3 regions of the uncultured Succiniclasticum sp. genome follow, and region 1 is predicted to be linked to each of the others. Evidence: a T-box and tRNA genes for the amino acid it is inferred to sense, from the RefSeq annotation. Region 1 holds a T-box; the other regions hold tRNA genes.
What was found. The T-box of region 1 lies ahead of QZV31_RS09760 (valine--tRNA ligase). A T-box ahead of a tRNA ligase gene usually reads a tRNA of that ligase, here a tRNA-Val.
Positions count from the first base shown of each region.

Region 2: it encodes a tRNA-Val, which carries the amino acid that the T-box ahead of QZV31_RS09760 (valine--tRNA ligase) is inferred to sense. The anticodon was not compared.
Region 3: it encodes a tRNA-Val, which carries the amino acid that the T-box ahead of QZV31_RS09760 (valine--tRNA ligase) is inferred to sense. The anticodon was not compared.

Region 1 covers NZ_CADBFF010000020.1:12,602-19,110, reverse strand. The annotation lists gene lon (endopeptidase La) at 1-466, shown strand, start outside; gene QZV31_RS09775 (NAD(P)/FAD-dependent oxidoreductase) at 559-1,944, shown strand; gene yihA (ribosome biogenesis GTP-binding protein YihA/YsxC) at 1,996-2,652, shown strand; gene QZV31_RS09765 (cation diffusion facilitator family transporter) at 3,169-4,098, opposite strand; T-box leader at 4,533-4,937, shown strand; gene QZV31_RS09760 (valine--tRNA ligase) at 5,053-6,509, shown strand, end outside.
Region 2 covers NZ_CADBFF010000013.1:42,313-48,821, forward strand. The annotation lists gene QZV31_RS07845 (lipase family protein) at 87-1,535, shown strand; gene QZV31_RS07850 (desulfoferrodoxin family protein) at 1,711-2,091, shown strand; gene QZV31_RS07855 (ABC-F family ATP-binding cassette domain-containing protein) at 2,381-3,937, opposite strand; gene QZV31_RS07860 (YhcH/YjgK/YiaL family protein) at 4,255-4,722, shown strand; tRNA gene QZV31_RS07865 (tRNA-Asn) at 4,902-4,976, shown strand; tRNA gene QZV31_RS07870 (tRNA-Glu) at 4,981-5,045, shown strand; tRNA gene QZV31_RS07875 (tRNA-Val) at 5,056-5,131, shown strand; gene QZV31_RS07880 (hypothetical protein) at 5,332-6,234, shown strand; gene QZV31_RS07885 (amidohydrolase) at 6,334-6,509, shown strand, end outside.
Region 3 covers NZ_CADBFF010000039.1:14,362-20,870, forward strand. The annotation lists gene QZV31_RS12420 (ABC transporter permease subunit) at 1-1,428, shown strand, start outside; gene ilvD (dihydroxy-acid dehydratase) at 1,736-3,412, opposite strand; gene rsmH (16S rRNA (cytosine(1402)-N(4))-methyltransferase RsmH) at 3,607-4,689, opposite strand; gene QZV31_RS12435 (hypothetical protein) at 4,938-5,363, shown strand; tRNA gene QZV31_RS12440 (tRNA-Lys) at 5,514-5,589, shown strand; tRNA gene QZV31_RS12445 (tRNA-Val) at 5,593-5,668, shown strand; tRNA gene QZV31_RS12450 (tRNA-Asp) at 5,682-5,758, shown strand; tRNA gene QZV31_RS12455 (tRNA-Phe) at 5,763-5,838, shown strand; gene QZV31_RS12460 (hypothetical protein) at 5,976-6,185, shown strand.

The DNA of each region.
Region 1 (6,509 bases):
AGGGAAGGGCGGTATGACCCTGACCGGCCAGCTGGGCGACGTAATGAAAGAGTCCGCCCGGGCCGGTTACACGTATATCCGTTCCCGTTATAAAGAACTGGGATTAAAAGAAGACTTCTATGATAAAACGGATATTCATATCCATCTGCCGGAAGGCGCGATTCCCAAGGACGGGCCTTCTGCCGGTATCACCATGGTGACGGCGATGGTTTCGGCCCTGACGGGACGGCCTGTTAAAGCGGATCTGGCCATGACCGGGGAAATTACCCTTTCCGGTAAGGTGCTCCCGGTAGGCGGCATCAAGGAAAAAATGCTGGCAGCGCATCGCTACGGGGTAAAGACCGTGCTGCTGCCGGAGCGGAATATGCAGGACCTGACCGAACTGCCGGAAAAAGTGCGGGAGGATATTCAGTTTGTACCGGTGAACCATATGGATGAAGTGCTGAAACTGGCGCTGAAGCCGTAAGGATATCGTCGCAGTTGTGGTATAATATAATCAGATAAAAGGAAGTGCGGGGGCATTGCATCAGCATTTCCGGAAGAATGAGGGGCGGTAGTATGCGGAAAAAGTATGATGTTGCTGTAATTGGCGGAGGACCTGCCGCCATTTTTGCCTGCTGGGAATTCAGTGAAAAGTTCCCCGGGCTTTCCGTAGTTATGCTGGAAGAAGGGCATACCGTAACAAAGCGCCACTGTCCGCTGGCTGCCGGCAAAACCGACCACTGCCTGCGCTGTGTTCCCTGTGCGATCATGCGGGGGTTCGGCGGCGCCGGTGCGTTTTCGGACGGCAAATATAACTTTACTACCGAATTTGGCGGCTGGCTGCCAGAGTATCTGCCCAAGCAGACCGTGATGGACCTGATTGATTACGTGGACTCCATCAACTGCCGGTACGGTGCGCCCGGCGAAACCTTTACAACCAAGAATTCTTCCATCGGCCGCAAGGCCCTGGGCTATGACCTGCATCTGTTAAACGGCAAGGTCCGCCATCTGGGTACTGAAAACAATCTGCAGATTATGGAAAATATTTTCGAAGACCTGAGTAAAAAGGTTGATATTTTCTGTGATACCAAAGTGAACAGCTTTTGCAAGGAAGCGGATGAATTCGTGCTGGATACGTCAAAAGGCGAACTGCGCAGTACCTATCTGATTGCGGCTCCCGGCCGGGCCGGCGCGGAATGGTTTACGGAGCAGGGCCGGAAGCTGGGGCTTGCTTTTACCAATAATGCGGTAGACGTAGGCGTCCGGGTGGAAGTTCCGGCTGCGGTCTTCAAGCACATTACCGACGAAGTGTATGAGGCAAAGCTGGTTTACCGTACGAAGCAGTACAATGACCTGGTGCGGACGTTCTGTATGAACCCCAACGGCTATGTGGTGGCGGAAAACACGGACGGCATCGTTACCGTAAACGGTCACAGCTATGCGGATCCGGCACGGCAGAGTGAAAATACGAATTTTGCCCTGCTGGTGAGCAATAAATTTACGGAACCCTTTAAAGAACCCCACCAATACGGCAAACGGATTGCGTCTTTTTCCAATCTGTTAGGCGGAGGCGTTCTGCTGCAACGTTTCGGAGATCTGGTCAAAGGCCGCCGTACCAATGAGAGAAGGCTGGCAAAAAGCTTTACGCGTCCTACCCTGAACGCAACGCCGGGGGATTTGAGCCTGGTGCTGCCGAAGCGGCAACTGGACGATATTATTGAAATGATTTATGCGTTGGACAAGATTGCTCCCGGCATGGCCAACGCGGATACGCTTCTGTACGGGGTGGAAGTGAAATTCTACAGTTCCCGTCTGGATCTGGATGAGCATCTGGAAACAAAAATTCCTAACTTGTTTGCGGCCGGGGACGGCGCCGGCATTACCAGAGGTTTGTCCCAAGCCAGTGCCAGCGGTGTATTTATTGCGAGAGAGATAGGAAAACGAGCACAGAAATTATCGTGAAGAGGGCCGCGACGGAACGCGGCGTTATCGGATACAGATGAGGAGGTGCACATGGCAAAAGAACACTGGGATGTGATCCGTGCGGAATTTATTACATCTGCAGTCCGCGCGGAACAGTATCCCAAACCATATTTACCGGAAGTAGCGTTTATCGGGCGTTCTAATGTGGGCAAGTCTTCTTTGATCAATTCGGTCTGCCGCCGGAATGGGCTGGCCAGGGTCAGCTCTTCGCCCGGCAAGACGCAGACGCTGAATTTTTATCGGCTGGATGCCAAGCGGGTCACGGAACAGGCCGAAGACAGGACACAGTTTTATCTGGTGGATCTTCCCGGTTATGGGTTCGCAAAAACCAATCATAAAAACAAGGAACAGTGGTCCGGTTTTATCCGCAAGTATCTGGAGGAGGCTCCGAACCTGGCGCTGGTCTGCCAGCTTATGGACATACGCCATAATCTGATGGACAGTGATGTGGAGGCCTATAAATGGATGCAGGAGTGTGGGCTCAACGTTCATGTCGTGCTTACCAAAGCGGATAAACTCAGCCGGAATGCGGCGATGTCACAGCGCGCGGCGTTTAAGAAGGCGCTGGGACTTGCGGAGGAACAGATTACAGCCTATTCCGTTTTGCAGCCTACCATGCGGCTGGACTTTATTAACCGCATCATGGCAGCCCTGACAGCAAATTCGGAAGTGAATTTGGAAGAATAATCTTCCGGCTGCATGATTTTTGCAAAAAAATAAAATAAATAGCTTGACAGACTTAATAGGAATCGTTATAATTAAAGCATCAAATAAATATTTCGTGCAGTTTATTAAATCGGCGTAATTCCGATGTGATCCCGTCACCGTATAACCGGAATGTAAACTGTATAAGCATCCGTGCTTAACCTGCGAGCGACAGGATAGTGATGTTAGACAGGAAGTACCTTTCTAGGTGAGAGTGGGAAGGTGCCAGTGACCGATATCAAGACCGTTCTTGCGCAAGCAGAAACGGTCTTATTCTTTTACTTGCAGGGCGAAATATTATTGATTGTTTAATTTGCTATTCACAAGTCATTTAGCAAAATTCCCATCCTTCTCCTTCTCCTTTTGACACAGCTGCAAATAAAAAACCCGCATCTGGACCATGCGGGTTTTTTATTTGCCTGAAAAAGGCGGAGTATTTAGCAGTGTATTTAAATGTAAGAATTACCGGTATGCATTTTCGGATTCCGAAACCCCGGTTTAATGGCGGTGTTCCCCGTAACACTCATGGCAAACTTCGCTTACAGGATTGATATGTACCATGCAGTGTTTGACATTGGGGAAATCCTTTTCAATGGAATGGTGGATGCTTTCCGCAATCTGATGGGATTGCAGCAGGGTCAGGTTATCGTCGGCGCTGACTTCCACATCCACAAAGATGCGGCTGCCGAACTGGCGGGTGTGCAGCAGGTCGATGTGATTGACGCCGGGGATTGCGGCGACCTTGGCCCGCATGGCATCTTCTTCTTCCTTGGAGCAGGCTTTGTCAACCATTTTATCAATGGCTCCCATAAAAATTTCATAGCCGGCCTGCAGGATCATCAGACAGATTACCACGCTGGCGATGGGGTCCAGGATGGGGTAGCCCATGCGGGCGCCCAGAATACCGATGAAGCTGCCGACGGAAGACAGGGAATCGCTGCGGTGGTGCCAGGCGTCTGCCATCAGCGCATCGGATTCCAGCATCAGCGCATAATGACGCGTGTACCAGTACATGGCTTCTTTTACTACAATAGAAATGATGGCGGCTGCCAGGGGCAGGAACGTAGGAATGGTAATAGACTCTGTATCCTGGTTCAGGATTTTCTCTATGCCGGCGTAGCCGATGGCAAGTCCGGTCAGGGCTAAAATAACAGAGAGCAGGATGGAAGCCACGCACTCCAGGCGTTCATGGCCATACTGGTGGTCGTCGTCCGACGCTCTTCCGGAGATTTTGATGCCGGCCATGACAATAAACGTTGCGAAAACATCCGAAGCCGAATGGATGGCATCGGAGACCATGGCAGCGGAATGACCGAAGATACCGGCGACAAATTTGCCCAGGGACAGAAAGACGTTGACCGCGATGCTGTACCAGGAGATGCGCATGGCAATCTTTTCACGGTTGGAAGTAACATGCAGTGAATTCATAAAAACACTCCTTTATATTTTGATGGGGCGTTTTATGATGCTGCGTACGCCGGACGCTGCCCTTTGCTGCAGAAAATAAGGAAACGCGGATGAATCCGTCTGTAAATAAACGCATGTAATCAGCGTATCTTTATAAGGCAGATGCAACATGGGGCAGTGGAACGAAGTATGCCTTTCGGGATATTAACGACAATGATAAGGCCATGCAAATGATTTGTCAATAGGAATTTTTCCTTGTTAACATGCGCTAACACCAGTTAGCATCGGCTTCGCCGCATGGTGCATGTATCAGGGGAAATGTAAAATTTTTATAAATTTATTTCTGTTTTGCGTCGGATAAGCCCGCCTGGCTGTGCAATTTTTATTCCGGAGAAAAAATAGTGCTTGACAGCGTTACCCGAGGTTGGTAAACTAAAAAAGTACAATTTTTTATAAAAACGGCTGGGAACGGGAGGAGTACTGCAGGAAGACCTGAAGAGAGGGCGAGGCTGGTGAAAATCGTCCGGTGGAAATGCAGGAAGGTAGCCCGGGAGCCGGAACGCTGAAGTATGACAGAGAAAATAATGATTCGCAGCCAAATCTTCATATTATCTTATGTGATGATTTGCGAATGAACGGCAAGTTCATGGAATGAATGCGCGTTTTGTTGTGCATCTCTGTAATATGCGTAAGCGTTCCCGTGTTACACGTTACGTAATCAATAAGAGCTTTGTCCATAGTCAGGTGGGCATCCTATCACGCAAATATTGATTCAATCCGTAGTTGCGTAAAATATGCCGGAGTTTCACCTGAATAATGAACAGAGAATTCAGGTGGTACCACGGTCATTCGTCCTGTTGCAATGTTGTAACAGGGCTTTTTTGTTTTCATAAGGAGACGCTGATTAATCAGTGTTGCCTTAAGCATTGAGTTTGGTAATAATTAAATTTTTATAGGTTCACAGGAGGAAAGAACATGGCAGAAGAGCACAACATCCCTAAAACGTATGATCCCGCATCGGTGGAGAAGAAATGGTATCAGTTCTGGGAAAAGAATAAATATTTCCACGCGGAACCGGACCCGGACAGAAAACCGTTTACCATTGTCATTCCGCCTCCCAATATTACAGGACAGCTGCACATGGGGCATGCCCTGGACAACACGCTGCAGGATATCCTGATCCGCTGGCACCGTATGATGGGGGATAACACAATCTGGTTCCCCGGCTACGACCATGCCGGACTGGCAACCCAGATTAAGGTAGAAGAAGAAATTAAAAAGAATGAAGGACTGACCCGCTATGACCTGGGCCGGGAAGAGTTCGTGAAACGGGTCTGGGCCTGGAAAGAACAGTACAGCAACCGGATCATCGACCAGCTGAAATGTCTGGGCATTTCCTGCGACTGGGACCGCATCCGCTTTACTCTGGATGAAGGCTGCTCCCGGGCGGTGCGGGAAGTGTTTGTTTCCTTATATGAAAGGGGACTGATTTACCGGGGCACCCGCATCACCAACTGGTGTGTCAACTGCAATACGGCGTTAAGCGATATCGAAGTAGAGCACAAGGACGACGCGGGCCATCTGTGGTATATCAAATATCCGATCATCGGTCATGAAGGGGAATACCTGACCATTGCCACCACCCGTCCGGAGACTATCCCCGGCGATACGGCGGTGGCCGTAAATCCGAAAGACGAGCGGTACGGCAAGCTGGTAGGCGAAAAAATCATGCTGCCGATCATGAACCGGGTAATTCCCATTATCGCCGATGACTATGTTGATACAGAATTCGGTACCGGCGCGGTAAAGATTACTCCGGCCCATGACCCCAACGACTATGAGATGAGCCTGCGGCAGAACCTGGAGGCCATTGTTGTCATCGATAAAGACGGTATCATGACCAAAGAGTCCGGACGCTATGAAGGGCAGGAACGGTATGAATGTCGTAAGAATATCGTAAAAGATCTGGACGAACTGGGACTGCTGGTAAAAATTGAAGACTGTCCTCATTCCGTAGGTCACTGCCAGCGCTGCGGCGAACCGATTGAGGCCCTGATTTCCACCCAGTGGTTCGTAAAGATGGAGCCGCTGCTGAAGGCTGCTACGGACTGCGTAAAAGACGGCCGCACCCAATTCGTGCCGGAACGTTTTACCAAGAACTATCTGGGCTGGATGGAAAACATGCACGACTGGTGCATCAGCCGCCAGATTTGGTGGGGACACCGGATCCCTGTCTGGTACTGTGACGACTGCGGCGCGGAAATCGCGTCCCGTACGGATATGGACAAATGCCCGAAGTGCGGCGGTCACGTGCATCAGGATGAAGATGCCCTGGATACCTGGTTCAGTTCTGCCTTGTGGCCGTTCTCCATCATGGGCTGGCCGGAAAAGACAGATGTCCTGAAGCAGTTCTATCCCACCAGCGTACTGGT
Region 2 (6,509 bases), on a different contig from region 1:
GCACGATCGATCCGCATGAACCAAAGGGCATTCCTGAAAAAGGAGTGCCCTTTTTATGTTTATAGCGTTGTGACAGGCAGGATGTTATGAAGTGTTTTATTCTTTTTTTGGTCACCGTCTGGCTGCAGTGTGCTTTCTCGGGAACGGGATCTGCGGAGATGCCCCTGGGCAGTCTCGGATATTCCCCGGAAGATACGAAACCGGTACTGCAGCAGAAAACAGAATATAACAGAGCCTACTGGACTCTTTTTTCCCTGATTGCTTCTTCGGCAGCCTATGTGCCGGATAACGGGATCGAGGCCGTGTATCTGAAAGACCATGGCTGGGAGTTTGCACCGAACCGGATTACGGACGGTAAGACCACGGTGCATTTTATTACGGCCAGAGGAATGATGGCGGACGGCAAACCGTTATATGTGATTGCCTTCCGCGGCAGCGCGGATAAAAAGGATTGGGCAGCGGATTTTGTAACGGGCCAGGTGGTCTATGGCGGTAAAACACTGGAAGAGTCGGAAAAGATATCCGGTTCCCTCCTCGGTGGAAGCAAAGAACGGGACGCGATTCGGGCTGCGGCGAAAAAAGCCGGCTTTGCCAGACCGCCCCGGGTGCACAAAGGGTTTAACAGCTACGCGGACCTGACTTTGCGGATGCTGCTGACTTCCGGTTCCTATGAGTTTCTGGAACAGTACCGTAATGAAAAAGAAGCGCGCCTGCTGCTGACCGGGCACAGCCTGGGCGGTGCGGTAGCCACCCTCGTAGGGCAGCGGCTCATTGATTTCGGCTTTGCCCCGGACAGACTGCAGGTCATTACCTTCGGCGCGCCGGCGGTTGGCAACACACCCTTTGCCCAAATGTATGGGGACCGCCTTGACCTGATTCGCGTCACAAATTCGGAAGACCCTGTGCCTCTGACACTGCAGGCAGTACTGCGCAACTATAAGCAGTTCGGGAAGGAGGTCCGCTTCCGCATTCCCAGGACTTTCAATAATATGAATCATTTCCTGCATCTGTATCTGGATGCGGGGCTGAAGAATTATTACAGCGCATTTGACGATACGGTAAAGCAGGGGCTCATACATAAGGAAACGGATGAGAGGCATAACGCTGCGGATCAGCCAACGGTGCTGTTGTATGTGGAAGGAAGCGGATCGGGAAAGAAAAGGAGCAATACGGATGTAAAAACCGCCATGGAGTTACTGGAACGGTTTATCCTGAATGAGTATAAAGCCCTGTTCCCCAATTATGTTGTGGTGCGGTCTCCGCAGGATCCGTATGAGGCCCTGCATACGCAGGCGGCGGACTACCTGCTGGAGGTAAAATTTGACGCCGTGACCAATCAAAATAACAATAACTGGTTCCTGACAGTGGAGCAGACCGTGACGGATAAAAATGGCAATGTACTGCTTGCCGACACTGCATCCAGAAGGACTTCGCCCTTGGCGGGCAATATCCTGGCGGCTATGGAAGTGATCGGCGTCCAGAAGACGGAACTGCTGCGGCAGATGCCCTGGCTGCGGAAGGAAGCGGAAAGATAACACCATCTGCCCTTGGTCAGCGTGCAGACGAATTAATCATCGTTTCCAATAGTTTTGGAAGCAATGTCTCCACAAATTTATTAGACATTTATGCGGGCTATGGTGTATAATATTTTTAAACGTTAATAAGAATTGTTCTTGATATGTTAACAATATTTGCTGAGGAGGGATTGCTATGGATTCGAGATTTTACAGTTGCCGCAAATGTGGTGTGATCGTAGGATTGGTGGAAGGCTCTCTGACTGGAGTGACCTGCGACGGCGAACCTTTGGAAATGATGCGCGCCAACAGTGTAGACGCATCCCGGGAAAAACATGTGCCCGTGGTGAGCGTGGCAGAATCGATTGTTTCTGTTAAGATCGGAAGCGCGGAGCATCCCATGACGGCGGCTCATCATATCAGCTGGATTTATCTGCAGACCCAGAAGGGCGGGCAGCGCCGGGCTCTCACCATTGATGATAAACCGGAAGCAAAGTTTGCCCTGGTAGACGGGGATAAACCTGTTGCCGTGTTTGCGTACTGCAATCTCCACGGCCTGTGGGTGACGGAATTGTAATATTGGTAAGTAATTACATAAACACAAGCGGCCGGAGAAAACATCGCAAAACCGTAAATGATTGCTATTTCATGGACTCATGTGCCTGTGGCTTCGAAACTCGGGGCTTCGCCCCTCAGACAGTCTCGCCACGACGGCACATTTCATCTCATGAAATGACGCAATCTTTTCCGATGTTTTGCTTATGTTCTCTCCGGCCGCTTTCTTTTATGTGTACTTTTGATTTGCACCTATACAGTACGGTTTTGCGATGTTTTATCCTTGCAGCATGATGCATTCGTTTGTAGTACTATATAATTTTCGTCGTCCAGTCTTCTATGTTCCAGACCTCGTCGATCCAGTCCTCATAGAATTCCGGTTCGTGTGATACTAGAAGCACGGAACCTTTAAATTCAATGATAGCCTTTTTCAGTTCCTCCTTGGCTTCCACATCCAGATGATTGGTGGGTTCGTCCAGTACCAGCCAGTTGACTTCCTGTAACATCAGTTTACAGAGCCGCACTTTGGCTGCTTCGCCGCCACTGAGCACGAATACCTTGGTGGTGATGTGCTCGTTGGTCAGGCCGCAGCCTGCCAGAGCGGCGCGGACTTCCGCATTGGTCAGACCGGGATAGGCATCCCACACGTCTTCCAAAGCGGTCTTTTCGTTTTTGACACGTTCTTCCTGCTCAAAGTAACCGGGCTGCAGAAAATCTCCCTGGCGTATGGTTCCCGCAAAGGGGGGGATCATACCCAAAATCGTTTTCAGCAGGGTAGTCTTGCCCAATCCGTTGACGCCCCGCACCGCCACTTTTTTGTTGCGTTCCAGCTTAAAGGAAACCGGACGGGTCAGGGCGCTGTCGTAACCAAGCACCAGATCTTCCGCTTCTGCCAGAAAGCGCCCGGGAGTTCGGCCAGGCTGAAAACGGAAGTGAGGCTTAGGCCGTTCTGTGGGCTTCTCGATCATCTCCATCTTGTCCAGCTGGCGCTGACGGCTGCGGGCCATGCCGGTGGTAGCGACTCTTGCCTTGTTCCGGGCAATGAAATCTTCCAGCTTCGCCACTTCCTGCTGCTGCCGCACGTAGGCGGCCTCCAGCTGGGCCTTGTGGATCTGGTACAGTTCCTGGAATTTGTCATAGTTCCCGGTGTAACGGGTCAGCTGACAGCCTTCCAGATGATAAATTACGTTGGCTACGTCATTTAAAAAGGCTACGTCATGGGAGATGAGGATGAAAGCGTTTTCGTAATTCTGCAGGAAGCGGGTGAGCCAGCGGATGTGCTCCACATCCAGATAGTTGGTGGGCTCGTCCAGCAGCAGAATATCGGAATCCTGCAACAGCAGCTTGGCCAGCAGTACCTTGTTGCGCTGTCCGCCGGAAAGATCTGCTACATCCCTGTCCAGACCGATATCTCCCAGGCCCAGGCCGTTGGCAAAGTCTTCAATCTGGCTGTCCAGGGAGTAAAAACCGCTGTGCTCCAGGCGGCTCTGAATCTCGCCTACCCGGGCCAGCATTTTGTTCATGGTATCTTCATCCGCCTCTGCCATTTTGTCGTACAGCTCCAGCATTTCCTGCTCGGCGGCAAAATCTTCATTGAAAGCCGTGCGGAGCACGTCCCGGATGGTCTTGCCGTTTTCCAGGCTGCTCATCTGATCCAGATAGCCTACCTTGATCTTGCCGGGCCAGGTGATCTGGCCGTCGTCAGGCAGCAGGTTGTTGGTGATCAGATTAAAAAAAGTAGATTTGCCTTCCCCGTTGGCGCCCACCAGGCCGATGTGTTCCCCTTTTTCCAGTTTGAAGGAAACATCTTCCAGAATCTGGCGCCCGCCGAAGGAATGGCTTACGTGACTTACGGTTAAAAAGCTCATAGGTCCCCCTGTAATACTAAGACTTCAAAAAGCAAACGGCCTCTGCCGTTTCCTGTACGCGTATGCATAAAAAAATATATGCCTATTCTATCCTATACAGGTTGCTTTTGTACAGAAAAATTTTGTGGTACAATATAAAAAACGCTTTAGTATTCTGGTTAATAGTGGCCGGGCAACCCGGGAGGGTCCCAGTCGACGAAGGAAGTCACGCTGAGCGTAGCGATGCGCGGCACACTGAGGAGTGGGAGGTGGGTTTCCCTGCCAATGCTTCGTCGAAACAGTAGCAGATTAAGTATGACGCACAAGGAGGAAACACCATGATTACCGGTAATAAAAAAGACATTGCGAAACTTTTGCCGTATGTATCCCAACGTCTGGGGACCGCCCTGCAATACATTGCGGAAACAGATTTTACCAACGTGAAGAACGGTGAATATCATTTGGACGGAGACAAGGTCTTTGCCCGGGTGGACCGTTACACGACAGAACCCAAAGACAGCAAAAAGCCGGAAAGTCACAATGCCTACATTGATGTACAGTATCTGGGGGAAGGTACGGAAAAGATTTATTACACTGCCAAAGCAGATACCCATAAAGTCATAGAAGATTACGCTGCGGAACGCGATCTTCTCTTCTACGCGGATGCGGGAGAAAAAGACAGCGTTACCCTGGGCGACGGCGTCTTTGCCATCTTCTTTCCCTGGGAACTGCACCGTCCCGGCTGCCATGCCCTGCACGCCGGCTGCGCCGTGCAGAAGATTGTGGTAAAAGTGCTGGCCGAGTAAACCGGTTATGCCGGTTATCGACCTGGTTCGACTGTGTTTCCTGACAGGTTTTTTGCATTTTCAGAAAGCGCTTGGAAAATACATAAGCATGATTCTGAAAAATATCTTAAAAAAGTTGTTGACAAGGTCTTGTGATTGTGGTAATATAACTCACGTAGTCGTTAAGACTGCGAGCTAATTCCACCATAGCTCAATGGTAGAGCATTCGGCTGTTAACCGAAGGGTTGTAGGTTCGAGCCCTACTGGTGGAGCCAATGTGGCCGGTTGGTCAACACCGCCCTTTCACGGCGGTATCAGCGGTTCGAATCCGCTACCGGTCACCATATTTTTTTTGGGCGCTTAGCTCAGCTGGGAGAGCGTCTGCCTTACAAGCAGAATGTCAGCGGTTCGATCCCGTTAGCGCCCACCAATTAAAGACAGAAACGACGGACAGGTTCACAGCCTGTCTTTTTTGTTTTTACAGCGCAATGTATACATGCGTTACGAATTTATTTTATGGACGCTTTATGTTATAATTTAAGATAATATGGGTCACTGGCTACTATGGAATGAACTCATTGTGACAAATGAAAATAAAATGATAAGGATGATTTTTGAAAGGGTGTTACTATGTTAACGGTAAAAAGAGTTACAGCGTTGTTATCCATGGTTACGGTTTTGGTTTTTATGGCATTTCCCGCTATGGCAGCGGAACTGTCTGTGAAAGAGAATCGGACAAGATCGGGAATTGTCAATGTCGCGGTACCATATATTTCCGGTTCCGTCGGGGGAAAACAAGTCGATAACATAGTGAACAAGGCGGTGTTATCGTATGTGAATTCACAGATGAAGCAGATTATGTCCAAGGAGGAAATAGAGACCTTTGAAAGTACTCACGCAGATCCCCGTGAATTAGGTGAGATGCTGCGTTATAATACGGATCTGGTCAAATATACGGATAAGAAGATTGTGGATAAGAATACGGCGGGCAGAGTGACTGCTTCCTGGTATGTACGCAATGAGTATGAAGTCAAAGCTGCCAAAGATACGTTTTATTCTGTGATCCTTAAAACAAAAACGTATACTGGCGGCGCCGGTGACGTAATCGTCTGGAAAGCCATGAATTTTGATTTAAAAGACGGGCATTTAATGGAATTGAAAGAACTGTTTGATGCCAACGCAGATTACGCTTCCCGTTTACAGACACTGATCGGGTATCAGCAGAAGGGAAGGGCCCGCCTTATCAGACATATTAAAGGAAAGAATGTTTCGGAACCCACTCCCGTTACGATTACCGGTCAGGAAAACTTCTATGTGGACGACCATTATAATCTGGGCATCATCCTTTATTCGGGAGCGTCCGGAGCGAAACGGTTGCCTGTGGACGGAGCGGCTGGCAAAGCTGCTGAAACTTCCAAGGGGACGCCTGCCGGTGAGTCCGGTCCGGCTGCTGTAAACAAGCAATCTGCAACGGGACAAATGGAAATATATGATATTTCACTGAATGATTTTGCAGATCTCATCAGGCTGTAATTTGGTCTGGAGAAACTATGCAGAAGTGAACCACTGTACAAAGAGAACGGTTGTACAGGTTAGCACGGATTGAACCATAATTCAAAGGAGCTGATTCCCATGGATAAAGAAGCGTTGAAAGCTGCGGTCTGCAGTGCCATCGATGCGGCAAAGGCTGACATCGAAAAGCTGGCCCTGTGCATTGAAAGCGAACCGGAGCTTGGCTTTAAGGAAACCAAAACGGCAAAAAAAGTAGAAGACTATATGCGGTCCTTAGGTCTGGATCCTCAGACCGG
Region 3 (6,509 bases), on a different contig from region 1:
TACTTTATTGACACTGTCGGCAGGATGTTCCCTCCGGATACTTCCTTTCTGGATGTGATTCTGGTTCCGCTGCGGGACACAGTGTATATTTCCCTTCTGGGAACCGTTTTTGGCGGAATCATCGGAGCAGCGGGGACAGTACTGTGCAACGGGTATGTGAATCAGTGGAAAGCTGTGCGGATTGCCCTTAAGACGGCAGTACACGTGTTTCGATGCATTCCCGTGCTGATTCTGGCCTTGCTCTGTACGTTTGTGTTCGGTCTTGGCATGTGGTCCGGCATCATAGCGGTTACCCTGTCCACCGGGGCAGTGCTTTCCCGGTTGGGATACGAAGACAGCGAGAACGCAGACCTGCATGCGGCCCGTGTGCTGGAATATGCGGGAGCGGGGCGCCTCAAAGCCTGGTGGGTCTCTGTGTGGAAGCAGATACTCCCGGGTTATCTTGCCAACCTGCTGTATCTGTTGGAATCCAATGTGCGTAACGCTGCGGTGTTGGGTTTTGTGGGGGCGGGAGGCATAGGTCTTTTGCTAAATGAGAAGCTGGCCTGGCGGGAGTACTCCAAAGTGGGCATGATTCTTTGCGTGTTATATCTGGTAGTGTTGGCAACGGAGAGTTTAAGCGGGTTCCTGCGCGTTCGTCTGGTAGAATCGGAAACAAAACACAAAAAAGGGTATGTCCCCGTGATTCTGTGCGCTTTTTTCATCATTTTCTCTTTTTTAAACGGATTTCCGGCCATATCAGATGTGAACAAAACCGCGCTGGAATCTATTGTTGAAGGCGTTGTAAATCCGGATATTACAATGATGTTTTCTCCGGACCCGGATGCGGTGCCAGCCTTGTTATTTGAAAGCCTGTGCATTGCTTTTTTGGGAACTCTCGGAGGAACTTTATTCGCCCTTCTGTTATCTGTTTTTTCCTGTTTCCGCTTTTTTGGTTTTGCAGCACTGTTGGTTCGTCTGCTGTTGCTTGTGTTCCGTTCGGTGCCGGTCCTTGTTTACGGGTTGCTGTGGATCCGGGTGACCGGACCTGGGCCGTTTGCCGGCGTGCTGACCATGGCTCTGTGCAGCATCGGTCTTTTGGCCAAACGCTTCCTGATTGCCATTGACAGCATTGACTTGAAACCGTACTATGCGTTACGTGCTTCAGGTGTTAATCTTCTGGCGGCTGTGCGTTGGGCTGTGGTTCCCCAGATACTGCCGCACTATTTGTCCGCCGTTATCTACCGCATGGACATCAACCTGCGGGAAGTTGCCGTATTGGGCCTGGTTGGTGCGGGCGGCATCGGTACTCCTTTGGTTCTGGCTATGAATCACTACGAATGGAAACAGGCAGGCGCGCTGCTTTGGGGCCTGATACTGGTGGTGGCTGCGGCAGGAGCCGTTTCGGAAAAATACCGCAGGGCATATCGGTTGCGTAAAGTCAGGTAAGCAGGTATGGTAGTACGATGCCTCTTGCGTAATGGAAAACACAATGACGATTGTTCCAATACGTGAAAAGGAAAGAATGTAAACATAATTCGAATCCATTCTGTTGTTTCAAAAGAAATATAAACGCAAAGAAATATAAAGCAAAATAAAAGCTGTACAAAGCAAGTGGAAATTCCATTGCCTTGTACAGTTTTGTTTTGTAATTATTCACAAGAGTACTTTTAAAAACCGGTTCCGCGTTTAAAACGAAAGTAAAGATTATTCAACAGAAACACACCTGATTATGATTCTGTTTTGCTTTCAATAATTACTCTTCACCGGGCACACGGACAATGGCGCCTTCTGCGGCGGAGGATACCAGCGCTGCATAACGGGCCAGGTAACCAGTCTTTACTTTGGGCGGCGGGCATTTCCATTTTGCCCGGCGTTTTTCCAGTTCTTTGTCGGAAACCTTAACGTTTAGTGAACGTTTCGGGATGTTGATCTCGATGATGTCGCCTTCTTCGATTAACGCAATGTTGCCGCCTTCACGGGCTTCCGGAGAGATATGGCCGATGCAGGCGCCGCGCGTTGCACCGGAGAAGCGACCGTCGGTGAGAAGGGCAACGTCTTTATCCAGTCCCATGCCGGCCAGTACGGAGGTGGGATTCAGCATCTCCCGCATGCCCGGGCCGCCTTTGGGTCCTTCATAACGGATAACGACTACATCGCCCTTGTTAATCTTTTTGGCGCAAATGGCTTTGATAGCTTCGTCTTCCGAGTTAAATACCCGGGCCGGACCGGAATGTACCAGCATCTCTTCCGCTACGGCACTCTCTTTTACAACAGAGCACATGGGCGCGATGTTGCCGGTCAGTACGGCGATGCCGCCGGTCTTGCGGTAGGGGTCTTCTACGGTGCGGATTACATCCGGACGCGTAATGACCGCGTTTTTGATCAAAGCACCGATGGTCTTGCCGGTGACGGTCTTGCAGCTCTTGTTAATGAGTCCCAGTTTGCTCAGTTCATTCATGACAGCAGAAATGCCGCCGGCTTCGTTCAGGTCAATCATATGATGGAAACCTCCGGGGCTCAGTTTGGTCAGGTACGGAGTCTTCTTGGAGATTTTGTCAAACAGGGATAAGGGCAGTTTGAGTCCGGCTTCGTGGGCGATAGCCGGTAAGTGCAACGCTGTGTTGGAGCTGCCGCCGATGGCCATGTCCACCGTGATGGCATTCTTAAAGGCGTTCATAGTCATGATATCCCGTGGCAGGAGCTGTTCTTTAACCAGGCGGACAACGGTTTCGCCCGCTTTTTTGGCCAGACGGGCACGGTCACCTTGGAAGGCTGCAGGAATGGTCCCGTTGCCGGGCAGGCCCATGCCTAACACTTCGGTGAGGCAGTTCATGGTATTTGCGGTGAACAGACCGGCGCAGCTGCCGCAGCCGGGGCAGGAGCAGCGTTCGATGCGGGACAGTTCTGCTTTATCGATTTTGCCGGCTTCAAAACGGCCGGCCGCTTCAAACGTGGTGGAAATAGAAATGTCTTTACCCTCGTAACGACCGGGGAGCATGGGGCCGCCGCTGCAGAATACAGCAGGGATATTCAGGCGCAGCGCAGCCATCAGCATGCCGGGTACAATTTTATCGCAGTTGGGGATCAGTACCATGCCGTCAAAGGCGTGGCCGTTAATCTGCGCTTCAATGCTGTCGGCGATCAGTTCGCGGCTTGCCAGCGGGTATTTCATCCCTTCATGGCCCATGGCGATACCGTCGCAAAGGCCGATGGCAGGAACTTCAATGGGAACGCCGCCAGCTGCGAGGATGCCGTATTTTACCATTTTGGCCTGGTCGTCCAGATGGGCATGACCGGCAATGATATCAGTCTGGGAATTAACAACTGCAATCAGCGGCTTTTTCAAGTCTTCGTCGCTGAATCCGAGTGCATAAAACAGAGAACGGTGTGCAGCACGGGTGGAACCTTTTTTAACTAAATCGCTTCGCATAGGATAACCTCTTTTCTTTCAAAAAAATATGGAGTTTTCTTCGTTTATTCCAACGAATGTATCTATATAATTTTATGCCTATAATAGGTGATTGTCAATCAGATGGCAGAAGATGACATGGGATTACGCGTTGATAAACAAGTAAAATGTAAAAAGCGTTACAGCTTTTAAACCGCGAAGATAAGATGGCTGAACTATTCGCTTTCAGACCGTATTGCCCAGCGCAGCTTTGTGGATTTGGATCTGGGGTTGGCAACACATTCTTCTGCCGATGGGCGGATTACGTCTCTGGCGGCGTCGCTGAACAGACCTTCTTTAACATACTGCTTGAAAGCTTTTTTAACCAGCCGGTCTTCTCCGGAATGGAAGGTCAGGATGGCAACCCGCCCGCCCGGTGCCAGTGCGCAGGGGAGTTTTTCAAGAAAGGCATACAGGGATTCCATTTCTGCGTTTACATCAATCCGCAGTGCCTGAAAGACACGGGCGCAGCTTTTCTTTACGCTTTGCCTTCGTTCATTTCCCGGAAGATGGGAGAGTGCTTTTTCTATTTCCCGATACAGCTCTTTTGTTGTATTAATGGGAATACCGTTTTGTATGTCAGAGGAAATGGTTCGCGCGATTTCTTCTGCATAAGGTTCATCTGCGTTTTCCATAAGCATTCCTTCCAGCTCTTCCGCGGAAAGCTTTCGCAGCAGTTTTGCGGCAGAGATGCCACGCTGCGGATTCATGCGCAGGTCAAGAGGGCCGTCTGTTTTGTAAGAAAAACCACGTGCCGGATTATCCAGCTGCATGGAGGAAATGCCCAAATCTGCCAGGATAAAATCGAAAGGACCTGATTCGGCAGCGATTTTATCGATACCTGCAAAATTCATATGATGTATGGTTAAAATATCGTCGCCATACCCTGCGTCCAGCAACCGTTTCTGTGTTTTCCCAGACTCAATGGGGTCTACATCTGTTGCATGCAGATGTCCTTTGCCTTGTAACTGTTCCAGCATGGCGCGGGTGTGGCCTCCGTATCCCAGTGTTGCGTCAAAACCGGTCTGACCCGGTTTGATTTGCAGGAAGTCAAGGATTTCCCTGACCATGATGGGAATATGGGTGCCTGCCGGAGTGCTCCCTTTTGCTTTTACATGGGTTGCAATATCCTGGTATTTTTCCGGATTCAGTTCTTTATATTTTTCTTCAAAATTTTTTGGATAACGTCCGGCATAGTGTTTTCTTCGCACATGTTTTTCCGGAGCAGTATGTTTTGTTTCTTTGGTATTCGAATTCATATCCTTCTGTTTTCCTTTGACGTGTTTGATTTGTTCAGAGTCTTATCTTGTAAATTATAAATTGAATTGTGAATTTTGAAAAGGTTAAAAACAGAAATTGTTTCACGTGAAACAACGGGTGCATTTCTAATTTTCAATTCTGAAAAAACTTATGAATGAAAACGGAAGAGCGCTTGTTCGTAAAGGGATAATATATTATAATAATATAGTAATATTACTCCGCGATTAATGAAGGAGGATGAGGACTGATGATAACGATTGAAGATGTGCGGGCATGGCTGGATGAAAAAAATGTTCCGTATGAGGTTATGGTTGATTCCGCTACGGGTAACGACGTATATATTATCAAACATCATTCCGAAGCGGCTGGCATAGATTATATGGGAGTGATTGCAGTTCCCCCCGGACGTTTTATGATGGTAAAGGTAGTCGGTGCGGATTTAAGTAAATATCACCCGCGTAAATGCGTGGCAGTATTGCAGCAGTTTAACGGTCTGCTGAACCGCCATCATACAGCGGACAGCTATAATTATAATGTGGAAGGGAAGAATCTGATCATAGTATTCTGGCCGGAAAATACAACGACGGACAGCATCCAGCATTATCTGGATTTTGGATTTGACCGTTTGGATTTCATGTACAGAAATCTGGAAAAACTGGAAATTGCGGATTAATGACAAGCTATTCGAGTCGTTCTTCTCGTCGGATTAAGATGTTGCTTGGCAAGGGAAAGAGAAATATTGTTTGAATTTCTTCGAGATTTATCAACTTTTTCTTGACAATCCCTTTCCTTTGTTCTATAATATTCCAGTAACACGTCAAGTGGTCGACTAGCTCAGCTGGCAGAGCAACTGACTCTTAATCAGTGGGTCCGGGGTTCGAGCCCCCGGTCGATCACCATGTGGGCGCTTAGCTCAGCTGGGAGAGCGTCTGCCTTACAAGCAGAATGTCAGCGGTTCGATCCCGTTAGCGCCCACCATTTTTTTATGTGTGGCCCGGTGGTTCAGTTGGTTAGAATGCCGCCCTGTCACGGCGGAGGTCACGAGTTCGAGTCTCGTCCGGGTCGCCACTATGCCTCGGTAGCTCAGTTGGTAGAGCAAGGGACTGAAAATCCCTGTGTCCACAGTTCGATTCTGTGCTGAGGCACCATTCTGAATAATTGTTACCCACGGATACTATACCGTGGGTAATTTTGTATAAAGAAACCTGTGTAACGTTTTCTGAATAGCAGGTTTTTGTTGAAAAGCGTTAATGCAACGGTATCGTTGAAAAAGAAGGTGTCGTTTATGTTTCCTGGCGGAGAGAGTACTACAACTTCCCTTATTTTTATCTGGGGACTTATATTGATCTGCAGTATCCGCGGCTGTTACCGTAATTTTCAGACGGGTGACAAAGCCTGGGGAACTGCTTTCGGAATCCTGATTCCCGCGTCTGCCTATTTTCTGGCAGACCTGTTGGGGTTGCTGCCTCCCGGCGCGCCTCATGTGTTTATGTGAAGTGATTCCGAAGTTTTTGCAGAGTCTTTGTAAAAATGCTTGACAAAAGGTAAACGATACAGTAAAATACAATTGGTTAGCGAAAGCTAACTAATTTTTGCGTGATGTGTTAGCGGAAGCTAACCCTTTTCTGATGATTCCTCTTCTATTTTTTGCTTTGTGGAGTCTGCTTAAATAGCATCTTGCGGATTTACAGTATCCCCTACGGTTAATGTAAATCCGCATGAAAAGATTCCGGTGTTTTTCTTTTGTGCGACTGGTGTCGGCCAGTCGCTTTTTTATTTGGCAACGCAGTTAAGAATTATATGCGAAACCATTATTTCC